Regions from separate parts of the Streptomyces sp. NPDC017056 genome, predicted to be linked through region 1. Evidence: predicted binding sites of a transcription regulator. Region 1 holds the regulator's gene; the other holds the start of a gene.

Region 1 (7,357 bases):
CGGGCCAGCACCCCGTCGGCGGCCACCGGCTCCTCGGCCAGCGGCACCGTCTCGCGGTAGGCCGTGGCGTACCGCAGCCGGTCGAAGAAGCGCCGGCCGCTCGCCGGGTAGTGCGCGGTCACCGGGTGCGGCACCCGGTCCAGGTTGATGCGCTGGATGACCCCGGCGAGCCCGAGCGAGTGGTCGCCGTGGAAGTGCGTGACGCAGATCCGGTTGAGGTCGTGCGCGGCGACCCCGGCGCGCAGCATCTGGCGCTGCGTACCCTCGCCGGGGTCGAACATGATGCCCTCGCCGTCCCAGCGCAGCAGGTAACCGTTGTGGTTGCGGTGCCGGGTGGGCACCTGGCTGGCAGTGCCGAGGACGACGAGTTCGCGTGCGGACAAGGTGCCGTGACTCCCGACCCGGTCAGACCAGGCGCTGGAGGTCGCGGCCGCCCAGGACGTGCGCATGGGCGTGGAAGACGGTCTGGCCCGCGCCGGGGCCGGTGTTGAAGACGATGCGGTACCCCGTCCCGTCCACCTTCTCGTCGGCGGCCACGGCGGCGGCCTCGCTCAGCACCTCGCCGGCGATCCGCGGCTCGGCGGCGGCCAGCTCGCCCGCGTTCGGGTAGTGCACCTTGGGGATCACCAGGACGTGCGTCGGGGCCTGCGGGCTGATGTCCCGGAAGGCGACGGTCGTCTCGGTCTCCCGCACGATCGTCGCGGGCACCTCGCCGGCCACAATCTTGCAGAACAGGCAGTCGGCCTGCGGTTCTCCCGCCACCGGTGGGCTCCTCCCGGGTCGTCGGCCGGTACGCGGCGGCCCGGGTGTCCAGAGCCGGCCCGTACCGCGCCGTGTCGCGTCACCATCACGTCTACGGGTCCGGATGTTACCGGGCCGCCCGCGCGGGGTGGGGCGGCGGCCGGTCCGGAGGCCGGGACGGAGGCCGGTCCAGAGGCCGGGACGGCGGTGCGCGGGGCCGACGGGAGATGGCCCGGGCGGTGATCGGCCAGTGGCCGGCTAGTGGTCGGCGGCCCAGGTGTGCTGCTGGTCGTCGGAGTGCTGGTCCTGGTTGCCGTCCTGCTGGTCGCCCTGGCCGTCGTGGCTGCCGTCGTCGTGCCCGTGGCCGTCCTGCCCCTGCCCGTCGTTACCCTGCCCGTCGTCCGAACAGGTGTCGCTGGGCGACGGGTCCGGATCGGGGTCGGGGTCCGGATCCGGGGTCGCCGTGACGGTGACCGTCACGGGCGGCGTGCCCGGCGGCTCGGCGGTCGGGTGGCCGCTGCTGGGCGGCTGGACCGTGCGGGTGACCGTCGGACGCGGATTGCCGGTCGGCTCGTCCGCGGCGCAGTCGCCCAGCACGCTCACCCGGAAGACGACCTGCCCGGCGACACGCGCGGTCAGCGAGCCCCGTACGCAGCGCCCGTCGACCTCGGAGGTGACCCGCCCGGTGATGGTGATCTTGCTGCCCCGGGCGGTCTGGCCCTGGCAGTCGACGGTGGCGACCGACTTCCGCTGCGCGGTGGCCGTCGGGTTGACAGTCTCCCGCTGGTCTCCTTGCAGCGTCGCCGTACAGCTCAGCCAGCTCACGTTCACGCCGGCGCTCTCCAGCGCCCGCGTCCCCGCCTGGTCGGTGGTGACGGCGATCGACGCGGTGTTCAGCCCGCCGACCGGCTCGCACGCGGACACCGCGACGACAGCGGCGCCCGCGGCGCCCACCGCCGCCAGCAGCCTGCCACGCCGGCCCCCGCCGAACCGGGCCCCCGCGAGCGGCGCCCGTCCGGTCCGTACGTGCCGCACCCGCCCGTGCCCTGCGTCTCGTAAGCGCCCCATGGCCCTCATGCCCGGCAGCTTCCCACCGCCGCACGCGGACCGACAGTCCCGGCTCGGCCAGTGTGCGCCGCGGCCCGCGCGGCCCGCCGCGTTACGCCCGTACGCGTCCCGCCGCGGGCGCCGCCGACTTCACTAAGCTGCTCCCCACAGGCCGTCATTTCGCCCACCACCAGGAGTTATCCACCATGGCAACCACCCGCACCGCGAACACCCACTGGGAAGGCAACCTGATGGAGGGCAAGGGCAGCGTCGCCCTGTCGTCCTCCAACGTCGGCACGTTCGACGTGAACTGGCCGGCCCGCGCCGAGCAGCCGAACGGCGTCACCAGCCCGGAGGAGCTGATCGCGGCGGCCCACTCGTCCTGCTACTCGATGGCCTTCTCGCACGGCCTCGCGGGCAAGGGCTACACCGTCGCGGCGCTGGACACCAAGGCCGACGTGACCTTCCAGCCGGGCGAGGGCATCACCGGCATCGTGCTGACCGTCAAGGCCAGCGTGCCCGGCCTGTCCGAGGAAGACTTCCAGGCCGCGGCCGAGGACGCCAAGAAGAACTGCCCGGTGAGCCAGGCGCTGGCCGGCGTCAAGAACATCACCCTCAACGCCGAGCTGGTCTGACCCTGCAAGGGTCTTAGGCTCCAGGGCCCTTAGGACTTTCAGGGGCCTCCAGGAGCCTTCGGGTTTTCAGGGAAGAACGGCGGCCCGCGACGCCAGACGCCGCGGGCCGCCGCCCACCCCCGAAAACGCCCTCAACTCCAGCGGCCCGTACGGCCCAACAGCAGCGCCGTGGCCGCCGTACCCGCCGTGGACGTCCGCAGCACGCTCCAGCCCAGCCGGTACGCCTTGGCGCCCGCCTCCTCGAAGGCCGCCAACTCCTCCGGGGAAACCCCGCCTTCGGGCCCGACCACGAGTACGATCCGCCCGCTGCCCGGCAGTTCGGCGGAGGCCAGCGGCGCGCTCCCCGCGTCCCGGTCCTCGTGCAGCACGCCGGCGAAGTCCGCCTCCGCGAGCAGCGCCGCCACCTGCTTGGTCGACATCAAGTCGGTGACCTCGGGAAACCGCAGCCGGCGCGCCTGCTTGCCCGCCTCACGGGCCGTGTTGCGCCACTTGGCGAGGGACTTCGCGGCCCGCTCGCCCTTCCACTGCGTGATGCAGCGCGACGCGGCCCACGGGACGATGCCGTCCACGCCGGTCTCCGTCATGGTCTCCACGGCCAGTTCGCCGCGGTCGCCCTTGGGCAGCGCCTGCACGACGGTGATACGCGGGGCGGGCTCCGGCTCGGTCTGCGCGCCGGTCACCTCGACGACGAGCCGGTCCTTGCCCTCGGCGGCCCGCACCACGCCCACCGCGCCGCTGCCGCGCCCGTCGGTCAGCACCACGTCCTCGCCCGCGCGCAGCCGGCGCACGGAGACCGCGTGCCGGCCTTCCGGCCCGTCCAGCACGGTTTCGCCCGGCCCGGGAACGCTCTCGACGAGGAACACCGGCGCCGTCACAGCGCACCTCCCAGCTCGCCCGGGAACCCTTGCCCGGCCTGATAGTCCTGCTCTTCCAGCGGCCCCGCTTCGTGCGTGCCCCCGGAGGCCAACCCGGCGCGCGCCGCGTCCAGTTCGGCCATCAGCACCTCGACCAGCTGCGCGGCCGGCAGCTGCCGCGCCATCCGGTGCCCCTGCCCCGCCCACAGCGCCAGGCCCTGGGCGTCGCCGGTCCTGGCCGCGGCCTTGCGCAGCTCGGAGGTGAGGTGGTGCACGGCCGGGTACGCGGCGGGGGCGTACGGGCCGTGCTCGCGGAGGAAACGGTTCACCAGGCTGCGCGCCGGGCGCCCGGTGAAGGCCCGGGTCAACTCCGTACGAGTGAACAGGGGGTTGGTCATCGCCTGCTTGTGCAGGTCGTTGGCGCCCGACTCCGGAGTGACCAGGAACGCCGTACCGAGCTGCGCCATGGACGCGCCCGCCGCCAGCACCGCGGCGATCTGCGAGCCGCGCATCAGGCCGCCCGCCGCGACGACCGGTATCTGCACCGCCTCGCGGACCTGCGCGACCAGCGACAGCAGCCCCAGCCCGGCACCGGTGCCGTCGGCGTGCGGGTCGTCGCGGTGGGTGCCCTGGTGGCCGCCGGCCTCGACGCCCTGCACGCAGACCGCGTCCGCGCCGGACCACTGCGCGGCCTGCGCCTCGGCCGCCGTGGTGGCGGTAACGATCGTGTACGTACCGACCTTGGCGAACCCGTCGAGGACCTCCCGGGACGGACAGCCGAAGTGGAACGAGACGACCGGCACCGGGTCCTCCCGCAGGATGGCCAGCTTCGCCTCGTACCCGTCGTCGGCGCCGCCGTACGGATCGACGTCGTCCAACGGCGTCTCGTACCAGGCCGCCTCGCCCGCGAGCTGCTCGCGGTAGACCTCTACGGCCGCGTTGTCGGCGAGCGAAGGCTGCGGCATGAAGAGGTTCACGCCGAAGGGCCGGTCGGTCAGCCCGCGCAGCTGCTTGATCTCCTGGTACATGCCGTCCGCCGTCTTGTACCCGGCGGCCAGGAAACCGAGCCCGCCGGCTCCGGACACGGCGGCGACCAGCTCCGGGCGGGCGACACCGCCTGCCATCGGGGCCTGCGCGATCGGATAGCGGCAGAGATCGGTCAGCGCTGTGGGCATGCCCACATCGTGTCACGCCGACCGCGGGGGGCCGAACCGGGGCCGGACGCACCAAGATCAAACACGTCCGGCGATCAGGGCAGTTCGGACGGAACGCCGAACGGCGGCCGGACCAAAGAGCCCGACCGCCGTCCACCAGCTACCGCTACTGCTATCGCTACCGGGCGCTACCGCCCGTTGAACGCATCCTTGAGCCGCGAGAACAGTCCTTGCTGCCCCGGCTGACGGTGCCTGCCCGGGGGACAACCCCCGGACCCCCGGCACAACGACTCGCCTACCGCCCGTTGAACGCATCCTTGAGCCGCGAGAACAGCCCCTGCTGCCCCGGCTGGAACTGGCCCGTCGGGCGTTCCTCGCCGCGCAGCTTGGCGAGCCGCCGCAGCAGCTCCTCCTGCTCCGCGTCCAGCTTCGAGGGCGTGATGACCTCCACGTGCACGATGAGGTCGCCGCGTCCGTTGCCGCGCAGGTGCGTGACGCCCCGCCCGTGCAGCGGGATCGACTGGCCGGACTGCGTGCCCGGCCGGATGTCGATCTCCTCCATGCCGTCCAGCGTCTCCAGCGGGCACTTCGTGCCCAGCGCCGCCGCCGTCATGGGGATGGTGACCGTGCAGTGCAGGTCGTCGCCGCGCCGCTGGAAGGTCGGGTGCGGCAGCTCGTGGATCTCCACGTACAGGTCGCCGGCCGGACCGCCGCCCGGGCCGACCTCGCCCTCGCCCGCGAGCTGGATGCGGGTGCCGTTGTCCACACCTGCCGGGATCTTGACCGTCAGCGTGCGGCGCGACCGGATGCGGCCGTCGCCGGCGCACTCCGGGCACGGAGTCGGCACGACCGTACCGAACCCCTGGCACTGCGGGCACGGCCGCGAGGTCATGACCTGGCCCAGGAAGGACCGGGTGACCTGCGAGACCTCACCGCGGCCGCGGCACATGTCACAGGTCTGCGCCGAGGTGCCCGGCGCCGCGCCCTCACCCGAACAGGTCGTACAGACGACCGCCGTGTCCACCTGGATGTCCTTGGTGGTCCCGAAGGCCGCCTCGTCCAGTTCGACGTCCAGCCGGATCATGGCGTCCTGGCCGCGCCGCGTACGGGACCGCGGTCCGCGCTGCGACGCCGTGCCGAAGAACGCGTCCATGATGTCGGAGAAGTTGCCGAAGCCCGCGCCGAAGCCGCCGGCCCCGCCGCCGCCACCCGCCTGCGAGAGGGGGTCGCCGCCGAGGTCGTAGACCTGCTTCTTCTGCGGATCCGACAACACCTCGTAAGCGGCGTTGATCTCCTTGAACCGCTCCTGGGTCTTCGGATCCGGGTTCACATCCGGGTGCAGCTCGCGGGCCAGCCGCCGGAAAGCCTTCTTGATCTCGTCCTGCGAGGCATCGCGTCGTACGCCCAGGACCGCGTAATAGTCCGTGGCCACTTACGACTCCGCCAGGATCTGTCCGACGTAACGTGCCACTGCGCGTACCGCTCCCATCGTTCCGGGGTAGTCCATGCGGGTCGGTCCGACCACGCCGAGTTTGGCGACTGCCTCGTCGCCCGAACCGTAGCCGACCGCGACGACCGATGTGGACGTCAGGCCCTCATGGGCATTCTCATGCCCGATGCGTACGGTCATGCCGGAGTCCTTGGCCTCCCCGAGCAGTTTGAGGAGCACCACCTGCTCCTCAAGGGCCTCCAGCACCGGCCGGATGGTCAGTGGGAAGTCGTGCCCGAAGCGCGTGAGATTGGCGGTACCGCCGATCATCAGCCGCTCTTCGGTCTCCTCCACCAGAGTTTCCAGCAAGACCGACAGGACTGTCGAGACCGTCCCCCGGTCCTCCTGCTCGAAGGACTCCGGAAGATCCTGCACGAGCTGCGGCACATCCGTGAAACGCCGGCCCACCACGCGGCTGTTCAGCCGCGCCCGCAGGTCCGCCACGGAAGTCTCCCCGAACGGCGCCGGGCAGTCCACCAGGCGCTGCTCGACGCGACCGGTGTCCGTGATCAGGACCAGCATCAGCCGGGCCGGGGCCAGCGACAGCAGCTCCACATGGCGCACCGTGGACCGCGTCAGCGACGGGTACTGCACGACGGCGACCTGCCGCGTCAGCTGCGCCAGCAGCCGTACCGTGCGCCCCACCACGTCGTCCAGGTCGACGGCGCCGTCCAGGAAATTCTGGATGGCGCGCCGCTCGGGGCTGGAAAGCGGCTTGACGCCTGCCAGCTTGTCGACGAAGAGGCGGTAGCCCTTGTCCGTCGGGATGCGTCCCGCGCTCGTGTGCGGCTGGGCGATGAAACCCTCGTCCTCCAGCGCCGCCATGTCGTTACGGACCGTGGCGGGCGAGACACCGAGCTGGTGCCGCTGGGTCAGCGCCTTGGAGCCGACCGGCTCCTCGGTGCCGACATAGTCCTGGACGATGGCGCGCAGCACTTCGAGCCTGCGTTCACTGAGCATCGCGCACACCTCCAGTCCGGCCGTTCCACCGGCGCGCGGCCGGGTTCTTCCGGGTCGTCTTCCCTGGCACTCATCAGGTCCGAGTGCCAGACCCTGACCAAGTGTACGGCCGGGTCACCTGGGCAGGGCAAGGGCGGCGGTACCGGAACCGTGTCCCCGGCACCTGCGAAAGACGTACCGCGGACGTAGCCGGGCAGCCGCGGCCCCCGGCCCGGCGGGCAACGCTATCGCGATGCGGCTAGCGTCTCGGTATGCGTACGACATGGGAAGAAGCCGGGTGGGAACGGCTCGGCGCAGGCGTCGGGCGCCGCCGGATGCCCGGCTGGGACGAGACGGTCGGCGCCGTCGTCGGCTCGTCCGGCGTGCTGATCGTCGACACCGGCGCAACCCTCCGCGACGGGGCCGAGCTGCGCCGGCAACTGCGCGCCGTCGCGGGCCGGGAAGTGACACACGTCGCGCTGACCCACCCCCACTTCG
Region 2 (7,357 bases), on a different contig from region 1:
GTCGACGACGCGCAGGTGGTCGACGCGATCAAGCTGCTGGCCCGTACGGAGGGCATCTTCGCCGAGACCGCCGGCGGGGTGACCGTGGGCGTCACGAAGAAGCTGATCGAGGACGGCCTGCTCGACCCGGCGCTGACCACCGTCGTGCTGAACACCGGCGACGGGCTCAAGACGCTCGACGCCGTCGCGCCGACGACCGGGCCCACGGCCACGATCCGGCCGAGCCTGGACGCGTTCCGCGCCGCCGGCCTGGCCGGCTGACCTCCCGTACCCGCCGGTACACCACGACACGCCGAGGCGAGCCCCCGCACGCGTCCCCGGGCGCCGGTGCGCCCTTACCCGCCTCACCGCATCCTCCGAGCCGGAAGGCAGAACACCATGAGCGTCAACGTCCGCATCCCGACCATCCTGCGCACCTACACCGGCGGGCAGGCCGAGGTCGCCGCCGAAGGGACGACCCTCTCCGAGGTCATCGCGGACCTGGAGAAGAACCACAGCGGCATCGCGGCCCGCGTCCTGGACGACACCGGCAAGCTGCGCCGCTTCGTGAACGTCTACGTCAACGACGACGACGTGCGCTTCGAGCAGGGCCTGGCGACCCCGACGCCGGACGGCGCGGGCGTCTCGATCATTCCGGCGGTGGCCGGCGGCTGCTGAGCTGTCAAGAAGCCGTACGGATCTTTTTGGGGTCCGCCGCGTGGTTCGGCTGGAATCGCCCCGTCCGCCAAGAAGCGGACGGGGCGATTCCGTGTTGTTAAAGGCGATACAGTTGTGGTGATCCCGCGTTTTGCGGCCGTCGGCCGCCAGGGAGACCCCGGCAAGTTGTGCCCGAAGTGTGGACATGATTTGTCGCGTTGGTGAGCTTTGCCCGGCCCGACTTGCCCTGGAAAAGCCCCACTTCTACCCATATTTGCGATTGTTCGCAGCCGGAATTCTCGTCCGATTGACCTGTTGCGCTGGGCAGTTGGACAGATACATTCAGCGGCGGTCGACGCGTTCCGGCGCACACCCCCTCCTGTCGGGGGGTGAGGTCTGACCCGGGTCCGCGGAGTGCGGTCCTGTGCAAGGGCCAGTAATAGGGGAGTTAGGCATGGCTCAGGGCACCGTCAAGTGGTTCAACGCGGAGAAGGGGTACGGCTTCATCGCGGTCGACGGTGGTGCGGATGTTTTCGTCCACTACAGCGCGATCCAGATGGACGGCTACCGCACCCTTGAGGAGGGTCAGCGGGTCGAGTTCGAGATCTCGCAGGGCCAGAAAGGGCCGCAGGCGGACATGGTCCGCGTGGCCGGCTGAAGCGCCGACCGACTGCTGCGTACGGAGGCCCGCGTCCCTTATGGGGGCGCGGGCCTTCTGTGTTTGGGTGGGTCGAGGGGGACGCGGGGGAGTGCCAGGTCATCCGCCCGCACCCGGTTTGACGCCCGGGCCCTGTGGGGATGGCTCCCGCCAAGCCGCTTGCACTCTCATGGGCCGAGTGCTAATCATTGCGTTAGCACTCTACGAGTGAGAGTGACAGCTAAGGACCGACTCGGTGAGGTCCGTGGGCCGGTGGGGCAAGGAACCACAGGCTCGCAGACCGTCCGTCGCGGGCGCCAGCGCGGTCCGGAGTATCCACCCTCCCCCAGACGCAGTCCGGGGGGACCCCCAGTCCGGGAGGACCACTTCACATGGCCAAGATCATCGCGTTCGACGAGGAGGCACGGCGCGGTCTCGAGCGCGGGATGAACCAGCTCGCCGACGCCGTCAAGGTCACCCTCGGCCCCAAGGGCCGCAACGTCGTCCTCGAGAAGAAGTGGGGCGCCCCCACGATCACCAACGATGGTGTTTCCATCGCCAAGGAGATCGAGCTTGAGGACCCGTACGAGAAGATCGGCGCCGAGCTGGTCAAGGAGGTCGCGAAGAAGACGGACGACGTCGCCGGTGACGGCACGACGACCGCGACCGTCCTGGCCCAGGCCCTGGTCCGCGAGGGTCTGCGCAACGTAGCCGCCGGCGCCAACCCGATGGCCCTCAAGCGCGGCATCGAGCGCGCCGTCGAGGCCGTCTCCGCCGCCCTGCTGGAGCAGGCCAAGGACGTGGAGACCAAGGAGCAGATCGCTTCGACCGCCTCCATCTCCGCCGCCGACACCCAGATCGGCGAGCTGATCGCCGAGGCCATGGACAAGGTCGGCAAGGAAGGCGTCATCACCGTCGAGGAGTCCCAGACCTTCGGTCTGGAGCTGGAGCTCACCGAGGGTATGCGCTTCGACAAGGGCTACATCTCGGCGTACTTCGCCACCGACATGGAGCGTATGGAGGCGTCGCTCGACGACCCGTACATCCTCATCGTCAACTCGAAGATCTCCAACGTGAAGGACCTCCTTCCGCTGCTGGAGAAGGTCATGCAGTCGGGCAAGCCGCTGCTGATCATCGCCGAGGACGTCGAGGGCGAGGCCCTGTCGACCCTGGTCGTCAACAAGATCCGCGGCACCTTCAAGTCCGTCGCCGTCAAGGCCCCGGGCTTCGGCGACCGCCGCAAGGCCATGCTCGGCGACATCGCCATCCTCACCGGTGGCACGGTCATCTCCGAGGAGGTCGGCCTCAAGCTGGAGAACGCCGGTCTCGACCTGCTGGGCCGCGCCCGCAAGGTCGTCATCACCAAGGACGAGACCACCATCGTCGACGGTGCCGGTGACAGCGAGCAGGTCCAGGGCCGCGTCAACCAGATCCGCGCCGAGATCGAGAACAGCGACTCGGACTACGACCGCGAGAAGCTCCAGGAGCGTCTGGCGAAGCTGGCCGGCGGCGTGGCCGTCATCAAGGCCGGTGCCGCCACCGAGGTCGAGCTCAAGGAGCGCAAGCACCGCATCGAGGACGCCGTTCGCAACGCGAAGGCGGCCGTCGAGGAGGGCATCGTCGCCGGCGGTGGCGTCGCCCTGCTGCAGGCCTCCTCGGTCTTCGAGAAGCTGGAGCTGGAGGGCGACGAGGCCACCGGTGCCGCCGCTGTGAAGCTGGCCCTGGAGGCCCCGCTGAAGCAGATCTCCGTCAACGGCGGCCTTGAGGGCGGCGTTGTCGTGGAGAAGGTGCGCAACCTGGCCGTCGGCCACGGTCTGAACGCCGCGACCGGCGAGTACGTCGACATGATCGCCGAGGGCATCATCGACCCCGCCAAGGTCACGCGCTCCGCGCTGCAGAACGCCGCGTCGATCGCCGCGCTGTTCCTGACCACCGAGGCCGTCATCGCCGACAAGCCGGAGAAGGCCGCCGCGGCCGCTCCGGGCGGCATGCCGGGCGGTGACATGGACTTCTGATCCTCCCGGATCACCTGTCCTCAGATCGCTGGGGCGGCACCCCTCCTCCCAGGGGGGTGCCGCCCCAGCGGCGTTTCCCGGCGCGGCCGGCCGCGGGCGCCGGGTTCGCGGGTGGCATGCGTCGCCCCCGGCCCGGCGGGGCACGCTCGCCCCATGACGACACAGAACCGGCAGAACGCCCGTACGGCTCGATTCGGCGCGGACACCGTCGCCCTGGTCACCGGCGGCACCAGCGGGGTCGGCCTGGCGGCCGCGCGGCGGCTGCTCGCGGACGGCGCGCGGGTGGTCGTTTGCGGGCGCGACGAGCGCCGCCTCGACACCGCCGTGGCCGAGCTGACGCAACAGGCGCAGGCCGCGGCCGGGGACGGTGGCGGGGCCGCGGCCGGCGGCGTGGACCGGGTGCTGGGCGTACGGGGCGACACCGCGTCCGTCGCCGATCTCGACGCCGTCATGCAGGCCGTGCGCGACCGCTTCGGCCACCTCGACATCGTCTTCGCCAACGCCGGGGTGTACGCCGCCGCCCCCTTCGAAGAGATCACCGAGGACGACTTCGACCGGGCGGTCGGCGTGAACTTCAAGGGCGTCTTCTTCACCGTCCAGCGGGCGCTGCCCCTGCTGCGGGACGGCGGCTCCGTCGTCATCAACGCCTCGTCGCTCCTGCAACGCGGACGGGCCGACGCGACGCTGCACTCCGCGACCAAGGCCGCCGCGCACAACCTCGCCCGTACCCTGGCGGCCGCGCTCGCCGGGCGCCGCGTCCGGGTCAATTCGGTCAGCCCCGGCTACGTGGCGACGCCGATGCTCGCGGGGTCGGACATCGGCGACGCACAGGCGGCGGACCTGCGGTCCCAGACGGCGGCGGGCCGCCTCGGCCGCCCCGAGGACATCGCCGACGCGGTCGCCTTCCTCGCCTCCGACGAGGCGTCGTACGTCAACGGCCAGGACCTGGTCGTGGACGGCGGGTTGCATGGGTGCGCTCTGTGAGGGGCGTTGTGCCGGGGCAGCTTGGTGCGTGGTTCACGCGATCGTGGGACGCTGAGACGAGCGGCCCGGTGCCGCGCGAACGTCGATCTACGCTCGGCTCCTCAGGCCACTGCAGAAGGGACTCGCGATGACCGCCGCGATGGCCGAGACCGGCCAGGCACCCCACGGTCGCCCGTGGGACTACCTGCTTCAGACGTGGCGCGAGCTGGACGTGCCCGAGGGCTGGCGCGCCGAGATCGACGAAGGGCAGATCGTCTTGGTACCACCGCCCCACCCGCACCACAACGGCATCGCCGACGCGGTGCAGCGCCTGCTTTACCGGGTGCTCCCCGACGACCTGGGGATCTACCAGACGCTCGGTGTCCACGTCGCGCCGCTGGACAAGCTGTACGTCCCTGACCTGGTCGTCATGCCCACGGCCTTGATCGCGGCGAGTGATCCGGGCGGTAACGACCCCGTGGACGCGGCGGAGGCGCTGCTGGCGGTCGAGATCACGTCGAAGGGCAATGCGAAGACCGACCGGACCAAGAAGCTCTGGGCGTACGCGCACGCGCCGGTCCCGGCGTATCTGCTGATCGACCGGTTCGACGAGCACGGGCCGACGACGACGCTGTTCACGGAGCCGCAGAACGGTGCGTACAAGCACGCCGAGCGGGTGCCGTTCGGTGAGGCGGTGGAGCTGCCCGAGCCGTTTTTCAGCACGCTGCACACGGCGTCGTTCCCGCGCTGAGACGGGGCGCGGGAACGACGGGTGCCGTGACCGCGTCAGACGGTCGTCGGCTGGTGCTGCCGGGCGGGGGCCGGCGCGGGAGCGTTGGGGGTGTTCAGGTCCCTCAGCGCCTGTTTGGCGAAGCCGAAGAAGTACGTGGCCAGGAAGCCGGTCACGTAGCCGGTGACCAGGCCCAGGGCGTAGACGAGGAGGGTGGCGCCCAGGGGCTGGTTGCCCTTGAGGAGGGGGAACAGGGCCCAGCCCGACGGGCCGATGGCGGTGGCGCCGGTGGCCGTGCCGAGCTGGTTGAACAGGCCCACGAGGCCGCCGCCGAACGCGCCGCCCACGCAGGCCGTGACGAACGGGCGGCCCAGGGGGAGCGAGACGCCGTAGATGAGGGGCTCGCCGACGCCGAGGAAGCCGGCGGGCAGCGCGGACCTGATGGTCGTACGGATCGAGCGGTTGCGCGGCAGGCGGACGTAGACGGCCAGGGCCGCGCCCACCTGGCCCGCGCCGGCCATGGCGAGGACGGGCAGCAGAACGGTGTAGCCCTGCTGTTCGATCAGGGTGGTGTGGATGGGGATCAGGGCCTGGTGCAGGCCCAGCATGACGAGCGGCAGGAAGAGGCCGCCGAGCAGGAAGCCGGCCGCGGCGCCGCCGTGGGCGAGCAGCCAGTTCGCGCAGGTGCCGATGGCGGTGGCGACCTCGCCGGCCAGGAACATCAGGCCGAAGAGCGTGACCAGGCCGGCGACCAGCACGGTCACGGTGGGGGTGACGAGGACGTCGAGCGCTTCGGGAACGTGCCTGCGGCACCACTTCTCGACCCGTACGGCGAGCAGCGCCGCGCCCAGCGCCCCGAGGACGCCGCCCTGGCCGGGCGAGAGGTGCTGCCCGAAGGCGGTGACCTGGGCGACGCCCGCGTACACGATGATCGCGGCGACCGCGCCGCCCAGGATGGGGGTGCCGCCGAACTCCTTCGCGGTGTGGTGGCCGACGAAGACCGCGATCAGGGACAGGAAGCCGGAGGCGATGGCGGCCAGGGCCGGGACGAGCGCGGGGAGCACGCCGAAGTTGGTCAGCAGGCCGTTCAGGCCGGCGATGATGCCGCAGCCGATGAGGGCGGGGATCAGCGGGACGAAGATGTTGGCGATCCGGCGCAGGAAGAGCTTGACCGGGGTGGCGTTCCTGGCCTTCTGGCGGGCCTTGAGGGCGGCGCCGCGGCCGGCGAGTTCTTCGGCGGTGGAGGCAGCGGCGGCGCCCGGGGGAGGCGTGGCGGTCGCCGGTTCCCGGGCGGGCCGCGCGGCGCGTTCGGCGTCGGCCAGGGCGGTGAATTCCGGAGTGACGCGGGCGACGGCCCCGGGGCCCAGCACGATCTGGTACGTGTCGTCCTCGACGACGCCCAGGACGGCGGGCAGGGCTTTCAACTCCGCGTCGCGGACCAGGGAGCGGTCCTTGAGGCCGAGGCGGAGCCGGGTCATGCAGTGGGCCACGGAGGTGACGTTGGCGGCGCCGCCGACCAGGGGGAGGATCGCGGCGGCGGTGGCGCGGTGCTTGTCATCGGACATGTGCGGTGCCTTGCTGTGCGTGCGTGCCGGGACGGGCGGGGAGGCGGCGTGTGGGCGCCCGGCGGTCAGCCGTCCTGGGGGGCGGCCGGGTCCAGGGCGGTGCGCAGGGCGGCCCTGAGGTGGCCGTGCGAGCCGGCCAGCAGCCGGGCTGCCGTCGGCCCGTCGACTCCGGCGAGGACGACGAGGATGGCGTTCTTGACCTCGCCGTCCGTGGTGGCCAGCGCGGCTTCGATCTCCGTGTCCGGCGCGCCGGTGGCCAGCGCCACGATGCGGCGCGAGCGGGCCCGCAGCTTCTCGTTGGAGGCGCGTACGTCCACCATCAGGTTTCCGTAGGTCTTGCCCAGCCGGATCATGGTGATGGTCGAGAGCATGTTGAGGACCAGCTTCTGTGCCGTGCCCGCCTTCAACCGGGTGGAGCCGGTGAGGAGTTCGGGGCCGACGACCACTTCGATGCCGTGCTCGGCGGCTGCGGCCAGCGCGGAGCCCGCGTTGCAGGACAGGCCGACGGTGAGCGCGCCGCGGGCCGTGCGGGCGTGTTCGACGGCGCCGATGGCGTACGGGGTGCGGCCGGAGGCGGAGACGCCGACGACCGTGTCGTCGGCGGTCAGGCCCAGCGCGTCCAGGTCGGCGGCGGCCAGCTCAGCGCTGTCCTCGGCGCCTTCGACGGCGGCGACCATGGCGGCGGGCCCGCCCGCGATCAGGCCGACGACCTGTGAGGGGTCGGTGTTGAAGGTGGGCGGGCACTCGCTCGCGTCCAGTACGCCGAGGCGGCCGGCGGTGCCGGCGCCCGCGTAGACCAGGCGGCCGCCGC

Evidence for each region. The regulator HrcA, encoded in region 1, represses chaperone genes, less so after heat shock. The targets are predictions, from matches to a motif close to TTNGCACTCNGNNNNNCNGAGTGCNAA.
Region 2: groL (chaperonin GroEL) is a predicted target of HrcA. The motif match lies at 1,453-1,479, and genes of this name have one in related genera.

Annotation. Positions count from the first base shown of each region.
Region 1 is NZ_JBIRPD010000001.1:605,088-612,444, forward strand. It holds gene ACH4OW_RS02830 (ribonuclease Z) at 1-383, opposite strand, end outside; gene ACH4OW_RS02835 (histidine triad nucleotide-binding protein) at 406-762, opposite strand; gene ACH4OW_RS02840 (hypothetical protein) at 1,000-1,809, opposite strand; gene ACH4OW_RS02845 (OsmC family protein) at 1,995-2,423, shown strand; gene ACH4OW_RS02850 (16S rRNA (uracil(1498)-N(3))-methyltransferase) at 2,555-3,298, opposite strand; gene ACH4OW_RS02855 (nitronate monooxygenase) at 3,295-4,452, opposite strand; gene dnaJ (molecular chaperone DnaJ) at 4,727-5,863, opposite strand; gene hrcA (heat-inducible transcriptional repressor HrcA) at 5,864-6,880, opposite strand; gene ACH4OW_RS02870 (MBL fold metallo-hydrolase) at 7,132-7,357, shown strand, end outside.
Region 2 is NZ_JBIRPD010000007.1:136,379-143,735, forward strand. It holds gene thrC (threonine synthase) at 1-261, shown strand, start outside; gene ACH4OW_RS14960 (MoaD/ThiS family protein) at 379-657, shown strand; gene ACH4OW_RS14965 (cold-shock protein) at 1,091-1,294, shown strand; gene groL (chaperonin GroEL) at 1,666-3,288, shown strand; gene ACH4OW_RS14975 (SDR family NAD(P)-dependent oxidoreductase) at 3,442-4,272, shown strand; gene ACH4OW_RS14980 (Uma2 family endonuclease) at 4,400-5,002, shown strand; gene ACH4OW_RS14985 (PTS transporter subunit EIIC) at 5,038-6,546, opposite strand; gene murQ (N-acetylmuramic acid 6-phosphate etherase) at 6,612-7,357, opposite strand, start outside.